Regions from separate parts of the Hathewaya limosa genome, predicted to be linked through region 1. Evidence: riboswitches for the same ligand, from Rfam matches in the RefSeq annotation. Region 1 holds a riboswitch; each other region holds the start of a gene.
The links. Region 1 has a riboswitch for thiamine pyrophosphate ahead of thiD (bifunctional hydroxymethylpyrimidine kinase/phosphomethylpyrimidine kinase). Riboswitches for the same ligand answer to the same signal wherever they lie in the genome.

Region 1 (3,288 bases):
CTAAAATAGCTTCTTCTACAGCATCTTCTAAGTTTCTATTTCCCAAAATTTCTCTATCCGTTACTAAATATAAAGTATAATCTATATTAGATTTTTTCATATACTCACCTTCTTCTTAATATATCTTTGCTTTATTTAAAAGTTCACTCTCTGTTAAATTATATATATTATCGAAAATTCTTATTCTAAAAGTTCCTATTCCGTCTCCATCTACTAAACTTTCAAAACTTTTTTCTCCAGCTATACCCATTGATACTAACCCACCTATTGCACCTATAAAACCATCTTTGAAAATAGAAGTATACGAAGCTATTAAAGAAGTACTCATACATCCTGTCCCTGTAACATTAGATAACATAGAATGTCCATTTTCTATAGAAACAATTCTTTTTCCATCAGAAATACAATCTATGGCTCCTGTTATTGCTACAACTGATTTTAATTTTAAAGCCAAATTTTTAGCTATTTTCTCTTTACCGTCTAAACTCTCCGTTGAATCAACACCTTTTATCCCTGATTTTATTCCCGATAATATTTTAATTTCTGACATATTGCCTCTAACCACAGTAAACTTAACATTTTCTAAAAGTTTCTTTGCAACTTCTAATCTATATTTTGTAGCCCCTACTCCTACTGGATCTAGGATTACTGGTATATTAAGTTCATTTGCTTTTTTTCCCGCTTTAATCATAGAATCAACAGTTCTTGTATTTAATGTACCTATATTTATAACTAAAGCTCCCGCTATTGATGTCATTTCTTCAACTTCATTTATATCATCTGCCATTACAGGAGATGCCCCTATGGCTAAAGTAATATTTGCACAATCATTCACTGTAACATAATTAGTTATATGATGAATTAGTGGTTTTTTTTCTCTTAAAGCAGTAAGTGTATCACAACAAGATTGTAGTATACTTCCATTTACTTCCCTATTCTCCTCTATCATTTAAATTTCCCCTCCTTACACCGAAAATTTATTTTATTAATCTATTAATCCTGAACTTTTATATAACTTATAAAAATGATTTGTAGGACCGACTCCATGTCCTATTGCAAAGGAATGTTCAATAGCCATTGTTATATACTCCTTAGCTTTTTGTACTGCTTCTTTTACATCATAACCATTTGCCAAATTTGAAGCTATAGCTGAAGATAATGTACATCCTGTTCCATGTGTATTTTTAGTATCTATTCTTGTACCCTTTAATAAATAAATTTCTTTTCCATCATATAAAACATCAGTAGCATCATTTTCTAAATGACCACCTTTAACTAAAACAGTTTTAGGTCCTTTACTATGTATTTCTTTAGCTGCTTCAATCATTTCATCCAATGTTGTTATTTTTCTCTCTAAGATAACTTCTGCTTCTGGTAAATTAGGTGTAACAATTGTAGCTATAGGAAGTAATTTTTTAATTAATGTGTCTTTTGATTCCGGTTTTAATAAGTCATATCCACTTTTAGAAATCATTACAGGATCTACAACAATGTTTTTTGCTCTATACTTTAAAAGACCTTCTGCAATTGCTTCTATAGTTTCTATCTTAGATACCATACCAATTTTTACTGCACTCACTTCTATATCTTCATATATGCAGCTTATTTGTTTTTCAATGATATCTCTTTCTATGTCTTGAACTGCTAGAACTCCCATAGTGTTTTGCGCAGTAACAGCTGTAATGACAGACATACCATAAACTCCATGCGCTGAAAAAGTTTTTAAATCCGCTTGAATACCTGCTCCCCCACAGCTATCTGATCCTGCAATAGTTAAAACATTTTTCATATCATTTCCTCCTAATTGTAAATATATTGTTACTCTAACTTTTTATTTTTTAATTTAAAATCAAAAATGCAAATCCAGTTTCGGATTTGCATTATCATAAACAAATATAATTTGTAACAAAAACAAATTAATTTATAAATATGTTTCCTACGCTGGCATTATCCAGATCAGGTCAAAGAGTCAAAGATTTTAAGGATCTTTATCTCAGCTAGCCATATTCTAGCACCCCTGTTTTATTTAACTTTGCTTCCATATTATCACAACCCATTTAGAGATTCAACTAATTATCTTAATAAAAGTTATCATTAATTACTATGATTTATATAATAACTTAATGTTTTAATAAAAATTTATCTATACTTTCTAAAATCTCTTCAGTTTTTTCTATAAATGAATAATGACCACATTTTTTAATATTTAACTCAATAATATAAAAATGCAAATCCACCTTATATGAATTTGCATTTTTATAACTATATATATTTCTAATTAAAAGTTATCTATATCTTTTATTTTTATATACTATCCAATTTTTCTTTCTAACTCTTTTTCTTTATTTTCTATATATAAGCATAAGTCTTTAAAATCTTGAATCCAATGAATTTTAGATAGTTCTCTTAGATCTATAATTAATCCTGTTTTTTTATGTTTAATAAATTCCATATTGTACAGTTCTGTTTCTATAAATCCTTCTCGAAGGGTATAAACACACGGAATAAACTTATCCCAATTATTTTCAAAATATTTAGTCTTAGCAAAACATAATCTATATATATGAAAAATCATACCTAGTACTGAACTTTTTACTGCAAATTTATGACTAAAATATTCTTGTGTAGGATATTTTTCTTGTACTTTTTCCCAATATATTCTCTCATTAGGGTGCAATCCATACTTATCTAAAATCTTACACTTTTCTTCTCCAAGTTCCTCTCTCATAACTTGTTCTCTAACTGAAGGTTCTAAGTTTATTAATTGATCTTTATGCATAAAATCCCCTCCTAAAGCTTTTATAATTTTATTTTAAACTTTAACAGTGGTATAATCTAATATTTATTATTTATAATTTATATTAAATCTATTTATTTTTTCTATAATATAGTGCTTCCATTGCTAACTTATATCCTAAAAAACCTAATCCTGAAATTTGTCCAACACAAGCAGGAGCTGTTACTGATTTATGTCTAAATTCTTCACGTTTATATATATTACTTAAATGAACTTCTATAGTATCAATATTTACAGACTTTAATGCATCAAATATAGCTATACTATAATGAGTATATGCACCTGGATTTATAATGATTCCATCAATATTTTCATAAGCTTCTTGTATAAAATTTATAATCTCTCCCTCTATATTACTTTGACGTATATCAATATCAATTCCAAGATTTTTAGCTTCGTTTTCTATAAAATTGCATAATTCTTCATAAGTTTCCTTGCCATAAACCCCCTTTTCTCTAATACCTAAAAAATTTAAATTTGGTCCATTAATA
Region 2 (3,288 bases), on a different contig from region 1:
GATTTATAAACCAAAATGGAATGCTTTATGTAAAGGTTACAAAATCATTTTCACAATCTACAGTTTCTAAAATTTTGGATTTAGTTCAAAATGCAGGCTCAAAAAAAGCCGAAGCTGAAAAATTTATTACTAAATTTGCAAAGGTATATACTCCTTTAGTAGTTATTTGCGCTATTGCACTTACATTTATACCTCCAATGTTTATAAAAGATTCAGTTCTATCAGACTGGGTTAGAAGATCTCTTATATTCCTTGTAGTCTCTTGTCCTTGTGCATTAGTAATTTCTATACCACTTGGTTTCTTTGGTGGAATCGGTGCTGCATCTAAAAAAGGTGTCTTAATAAAAGGAAGTAATTATTTAGAAGCTCTAAACTCTGTAGATACTATTGTATTTGACAAAACTGGTACACTAACTAAAGGTATTTTTGAAGTTACAGAATTAAATACTACAAATTCAGCTTCGGAAGAAGAATTATTAAGATATGCAGCAATTTGTGAAAGTTATTCCTCTCATCCTATAGCTAAGTCTATAATTTCTGCATATAACAAACCAATAGATAAAAACATGCTAAAAAATTATGAAGAAATAGCTGGACATGGCACAAAAGTAGATTTCGAGAAAAACACAATTTTAGTAGGAAACTCTAAATTAATGGATAAATTTGAAATTACTTTTAAAAAATGCGAAAGTACAGGAACTGTAGTATATATTGCAGTAAATAATCAATTTATAGGTAGTATTGTTATTTCTGACAAAATTAAACAAGATTCTGTAGAAGCTATTAATCAATTAAAATCTAGTGGAATAAATAATACAATTATGTTAACTGGTGATAATAAAATTACAGCTGAAAAAGTAGCAAAGGAATTAAAATTAGATACATTTTATGCGGAACTGTTACCACAAGAAAAGGTAAAAATATTTGAAGAAATTTTACAAGGTAAAAAAGGTAAATCTAAAGTGGCCTTTGTTGGAGATGGAATAAATGATGCACCTGTTTTGGCCAGAGCTGACATTGGTATAGCAATGGGTGGTCTTGGTTCTGATGCGGCAATAGAAGCCGCTGATATGGTTATAATGAATGATGAGCCTTCAAGAATATTTGATGCTCTTAAAATATCTAAATTCACCCGTAAAATTGTTACACAAAATATAATTTTAGCTCTTGGAATAAAACTTTTAGTTCTTATATTAGCAGCATTGGGTCTTGCTAATATGTGGGAAGCAGTTTTTGCAGATGTAGGTGTAGCTCTATTAGCTATACTAAATTCTATGAGAATTTTAAAACTAAAATAATTATATATACGTTGTAAATTATTACAATATAAACTATAATATACATGCAGTATTTAATAAGCACTTTTAAAATTAAATTTTTTGTGCTAGGGGTGTCAATTAGACTGAGAAATACCCTCGAACCTGATCTGGTTAATCCCAGCGTAGGAAAGCATAATATCTTATATGTATATTATATGAGTATTTCTTATACCTCCTGCACATTATTTTAAGGAGGTTTTTTATATGCCAAAAGAACTATTTTCCGTTCCAAACATATTATCTGTTTTAATTGTTCTAGTTCTTTTACTTTTATTTATTAGAATAAAAAAAGTAAAATTAACTACCTCTTCAATAGTAACTATTGGACTTACCATTGCTATAGCTACAGTGCTAGGTCAATTTAGATTATTTAAAATGCCCCAAGGTGGAAGTGTTACACCTGGTAGTTTAATTCCAATTCTTTTATTGTCTTTTATCTATGGACCTGAAATTGGAATGTTAGGAGGTTTTATTTTAGGTATACTAAATTTATTTTTAGGAGGATATGTTGTACATCCTATTCAATTATTATTAGACTATCCACTAGCCTTTATGATGATTGGTATAGGCGGATTTATTAAACCTAATTATAGTAAAGATACTCCCATACAATCTCATATAAAAATAAGCTTAGGTATATTAATAGCTATTTTAGGTAGATTATTATGTCATTTCTTATCCGGTATAATTTTCTTCTCTGAATACGCTAAGGGACAAAATCCATATATTTATTCATTAGTTTATAACATTTCATTTTTAAGCATAGAATTTATTATTTCCTGCATTATAATTAATCTATTACCAATTAAAAATTTAATTAGTAATTTTAATTCAGTAAATAAAAATAAAGCTAGAATTTAAATATAAAAGGGGCTGTCGCACTATTTTTTAGTGCGACAGCCCCTTTTATATTTAATCTAATTTACTATTTATTCATTGAATATTGAAGTTTAAAATTTTTAAGAAACATATTATAATCTTCTTCTTCATTTATAAATTTCTCTATAGTTCTTTTTTCCATATGCTCTACTAAATCTTTATTTATAGGCATTTCAGCAAGCAATGGTAGCCCCAATTCTTTAGCCCCTTCTTCCGCTGATTTATTAGAAAATACTTTAATTTTCTCACCACATTTACATTTAACATAACTCATATTTTCTACAACACCAAATACATTAATATCTAATTTCTTTGCCATTCTAATAACTTTAGTTACAATCATTGATACCATATCTTGAGGCGTTGAAACAACAATAACACCATTCAAAGGTAAACTTTGCATTACTGTTAATGCTACATCTCCTGTACCAGGTGGCATATCAATTAAAAGATAATCTAATTCACCCCAAACTGTGTCCGTAAACATTTGATTTAAAACTCCATTTATAACAGGGCCTCTCCAAATAACAGGATCTCCTTCATTCTCTGTAAGAAGATTTAAGGAATTAACCTTGATTCCTCCTTCAGTTTCTACTGGAATAAACTTAAAAGAATTTTCTTCTCCTGTTGCTTCAATAGAAGACCTTTTATTGTTAATACCAAAAAATCTTGGCATAGATGGTCCTGTAATATCTGCATCCAAAACCCCTACACTATATCCTTCATTTTTAAGCTTAGTAGCTAATATACCTGTAACTGTAGATTTACCAACTCCGCCTTTCCCACTGATTATCCCTATAACATTTTTAATTTTTCCAAATTTAGGCATTATAAAATTACAGCCTTTATTTTCACTTGCCTTTGAACAATTATCTTTATTTTTGCAACCTTCACAACTGCTCATTACATATCCCCTCCTAAGTTGTTTTATTAAAACCCTTGTGGTTTCTTTTCTTCAATTTTTATTGTCCAATTCTTATTTTCATAAGTAGACCATATATAATAGGATTTTTTCTTATTAGTTTTATTATCTATAAAACTAATAATTGATTTATATACTATACTTTTATATCCTTCAGTTTGTACATCA
Region 3 (3,288 bases), on a different contig from region 1:
CTATAAATCTTTCACTCTTTCGAGTGGGAGATTTATTTTTTACGCAAAAAGCTGTCGCACTATTTTTTAGTGCGACAGCCCCATTTTAAAATTGCAATAATTAAAAATAAAAAAACCATACTTTAATAGTATGGTTTTTGGTTGCGGGAGCAGGACTTGAACCTACGACCTTCGGGTTATGAGCCCGACGAGCTACCAGCTGCTCCATCCCGCGTCATTATTAAAATTATTAATTTCAAACAACTTATATATTTATAATACTCTATATAGTGATTCAAGTCAAGTAAAATTAAAAAATAATTATTTCGATATGAATTAAAGGAAGCCAAAAGACCTCCTTTAATAATTGTAATGCTAAATATTTTTAATACTCATACTGATATTAAAAATATTTAGCATTTTTTAAAATAGAGAATATAATAATATTTAAAGAGTATTTAAGAGAAAGGATTGCCAAAGGTATGGAAAGAAAAATACTTCATGTAGATATGGATGCATTTTTTGCTTCTGTAGAAATAAAAGATAATCCCAAATTAAAAGGAAAGCCTGTTATTGTAGGTGGAATTAGTGAAAGAGGAGTAGTTGCAACTTGTTCTTATGAGGCAAGGGCTTATGGAATAAGGAGTGCTATGCCTGTCTATATAGCTAAAGCAAAATGCTCCAAGGCAATTTTTTTGCCTGTTAGAATGTATAGATATAAAGAAATTTCATCTAAAATATTTGATATATTTTATTCCGTAACTCCTTATGTAGAACCTGTAAGTATAGATGAAGCTTATTTGGATATAACTCATTTAAATAAAGATCCCATTAAAATAGCCCTTCTTATAAAAGAAAATGTTTTAAAAGAATTAGGACTTACACTATCCATTGGTATATCTTATAATAAATTTTTAGCAAAACTTGCATCAGATTGGAATAAACCAAATGGTATTAAAGTAATAACGAAGGAAATGGTACCCAAAGTACTTTTTCCACTTTCAATAAATAAGGTTCATGGACTTGGAAAAAAATCTGTTAAAAAACTTAATAATATAGGTGTTTTTAATATTGAAGAGTTATATGCATTATCAAAAGATTTTATTATTAATTACTTTGGAAAATCTGGATTGGAGATATATGATAGAATACGTGGAATAGATAATAGAAAGGTAAATACTTTTAGAGAGAGAAAATCTATAGGAAGGGAAATAACTTTAAAAAAAGATACAAAAAATAAACAACAATTAAAATGGTATATAGAAAATTTTGCTGAGTTTATAGAAAATACATTGGAAAAGGAAAATATGCAAGGAAAAACTATAACTATAAAATTAAAAACCACTTCTTTTGAAACTCATACTAAAAGTAAAACATTATTAAAATACATATGTAAAAGTAGAGAAATACAGGAATATGGGAATGAGATGTTAAATGAAATAGAATTGGAATAACTATATCATCTTTAGAACATAAAAAAGAAGAACAATTAAGTTTATTTTAAACTCAAGGAAATTTAATATGGATTCAAAATAAAAAAACCATACTTTAATAGTATGGTTTTTGGTTGCGGGAACAGGACTTGAACCTACGACCTTCGGGTTATGAGCCCGACGAGCTACCAACTGCTCCATCCCGCGTCATTATTAACTTTATAGTTCCAACTAACTTATGAACTAATTATAACCTATATATTAAAATAAGTCAAATAAAAAGAAAATTTATTAAAAGATTTAAAAGGTAAAAAAATATATAGATTTTATGTTTTAAATCTTTTATAATAACTACATAAATAAATATCTAGCTAGGGGTGCCGATTTTCATTAGGCTGAGAGATAGTAAAACTATTAACCCTTTTAACCTGATTTGGATAATACCAGCGTAGGAAAGCTTATTAATATAATACTAAGAGAAATTGTATATTCATATAATTTATTTTTATTAGTATTTTTATGTGTAATTAAAAGTTATGTTCCTAAATGGACATAACTTTTTTATTTTAAGATTTTTTTAAAATAAGTTTTTTCATTGTTGGAGCAGATATTAAAGAAAGGTGAAGTAATTATGAAATTTACACAGTATTTGTTTCAAAAATCAGAAAAAATATGGGAGGAGTATTTAAATCATCCCTTTATAAAAGAGTTAGCAGAAGGGTGTTTACCAAGAGAAAAGTTTCAATACTATCTTATTCAAGATTATTTATATCTTAAAGAATACTCTAAATCATTTTGTGTCGGAATTATAAAGGCTTCAACTATGGAAGAAATGAAATTTTTTTATAATTCCATAAAGGGAACTATGAATGATGAGACAGAAGTGCATATTAAATACTTAAAGAATTTTGGATTTGAACCATGGCAAGTTGAGAAGATGGAATCAAACATAGTTAATACTAGTTATACAAGCTATATGTTATCCAAATCATTAGAGGGAAATATAAGAAAATGCGCTATTGCTACATTGCCTTGTACATGGAGTTATAATTATATAGGAAAATATATTCAAAAAATTTATAAAGAAAAATTAGATAATAATTTTTATAAACCTTGGATAGATTCATATGCATCAAAAGAGTTTACTGATTTCACAAATGAATGGTTAGATTATGTAGATAAAATTTGCACTGATATAACTGAAGATGAAAAAAAAGAATTATTAAATATTTTTATAACATCTAGTAAATATGAAAAACAATTTTGGGATATGGCTTATAATAAATAAGACATTTAGAGTAATTAGGGAGAACAAAAGATGATTAATATTATTGGTTTGATAATATCTATAGGATTATTAGGAATTTATATAATAAATTTAATAAAATATAAATTTACAACTAATATGATAGTAAAAATAGGGGTAATTAGTTCTCTATCTTTTGTATTATATTTAATTCACTTTATAAGATATCCTCAGGGCGGGGGAATAACGTTGTTTTCTATGCTTCCTGTAATGATTCTTTCAATATTATATGGAAATATACCAGGAGTTACAGGTGGTTTAATTTTTGGATTACTTAAGTTGTTAAATGGAGCAGTTATAGTACATCCATTACAATTTTTGTTGGATTATATTTTAGGAACAATGGCATTAGGGGTAGCAGGAACTTTTGGAAAAGACAAAAAGTATAACATTATATTAGGAAGTTTATTTGCTACAGGATTAAGTCTTTTGTCCTCTGTAATATCTGGAGTATTATTTTTCGGGCAATATGCTCCAAAAGGAATGAATGTTTGGTTATACTCTATCATATATAACGGATCTAGTGCAGGAGTAGAGGCAGTATTAACTACAATACTTATAGCAATAATA

Region 2: it holds a riboswitch for thiamine pyrophosphate, as region 1 does, so the genes downstream of both, thiT (energy-coupled thiamine transporter ThiT) here and thiD (bifunctional hydroxymethylpyrimidine kinase/phosphomethylpyrimidine kinase) in region 1, are expected to answer to the same signal.
Region 3: it holds a riboswitch for thiamine pyrophosphate, as region 1 does, so the genes downstream of both, tenA (thiaminase II) here and thiD (bifunctional hydroxymethylpyrimidine kinase/phosphomethylpyrimidine kinase) in region 1, are expected to answer to the same signal.

The regions. Positions count from the first base shown of each region.
Region 1 covers NZ_JAUSWN010000020.1:6,979-10,266, forward strand. The annotation lists gene thiE (thiamine phosphate synthase) at 1-100, opposite strand, end outside; gene thiM (hydroxyethylthiazole kinase) at 116-949, opposite strand; gene thiD (bifunctional hydroxymethylpyrimidine kinase/phosphomethylpyrimidine kinase) at 986-1,789, opposite strand; TPP riboswitch at 1,915-2,029, opposite strand; gene QOZ93_RS10980 (hypothetical protein) at 2,312-2,779, opposite strand; gene aroQ (type II 3-dehydroquinate dehydratase) at 2,868-3,288, opposite strand, start outside.
Region 2 covers NZ_JAUSWN010000001.1:39,986-43,273, reverse strand. The annotation lists gene QOZ93_RS00165 (heavy metal translocating P-type ATPase) at 1-1,298, shown strand, start outside; TPP riboswitch at 1,377-1,465, shown strand; gene thiT (energy-coupled thiamine transporter ThiT) at 1,524-2,180, shown strand; gene QOZ93_RS00155 (Mrp/NBP35 family ATP-binding protein) at 2,245-3,102, opposite strand; gene QOZ93_RS00150 (YhfM domain-containing protein) at 3,129-3,288, opposite strand, start outside.
Region 3 covers NZ_JAUSWN010000019.1:54,734-58,021, reverse strand. The annotation lists tRNA gene QOZ93_RS10940 (tRNA-Met) at 139-214, opposite strand; gene QOZ93_RS10935 (DNA polymerase IV) at 462-1,433, shown strand; tRNA gene QOZ93_RS10930 (tRNA-Met) at 1,544-1,619, opposite strand; TPP riboswitch at 1,776-1,884, shown strand; gene tenA (thiaminase II) at 2,044-2,700, shown strand; gene thiT (energy-coupled thiamine transporter ThiT) at 2,731-3,288, shown strand, end outside.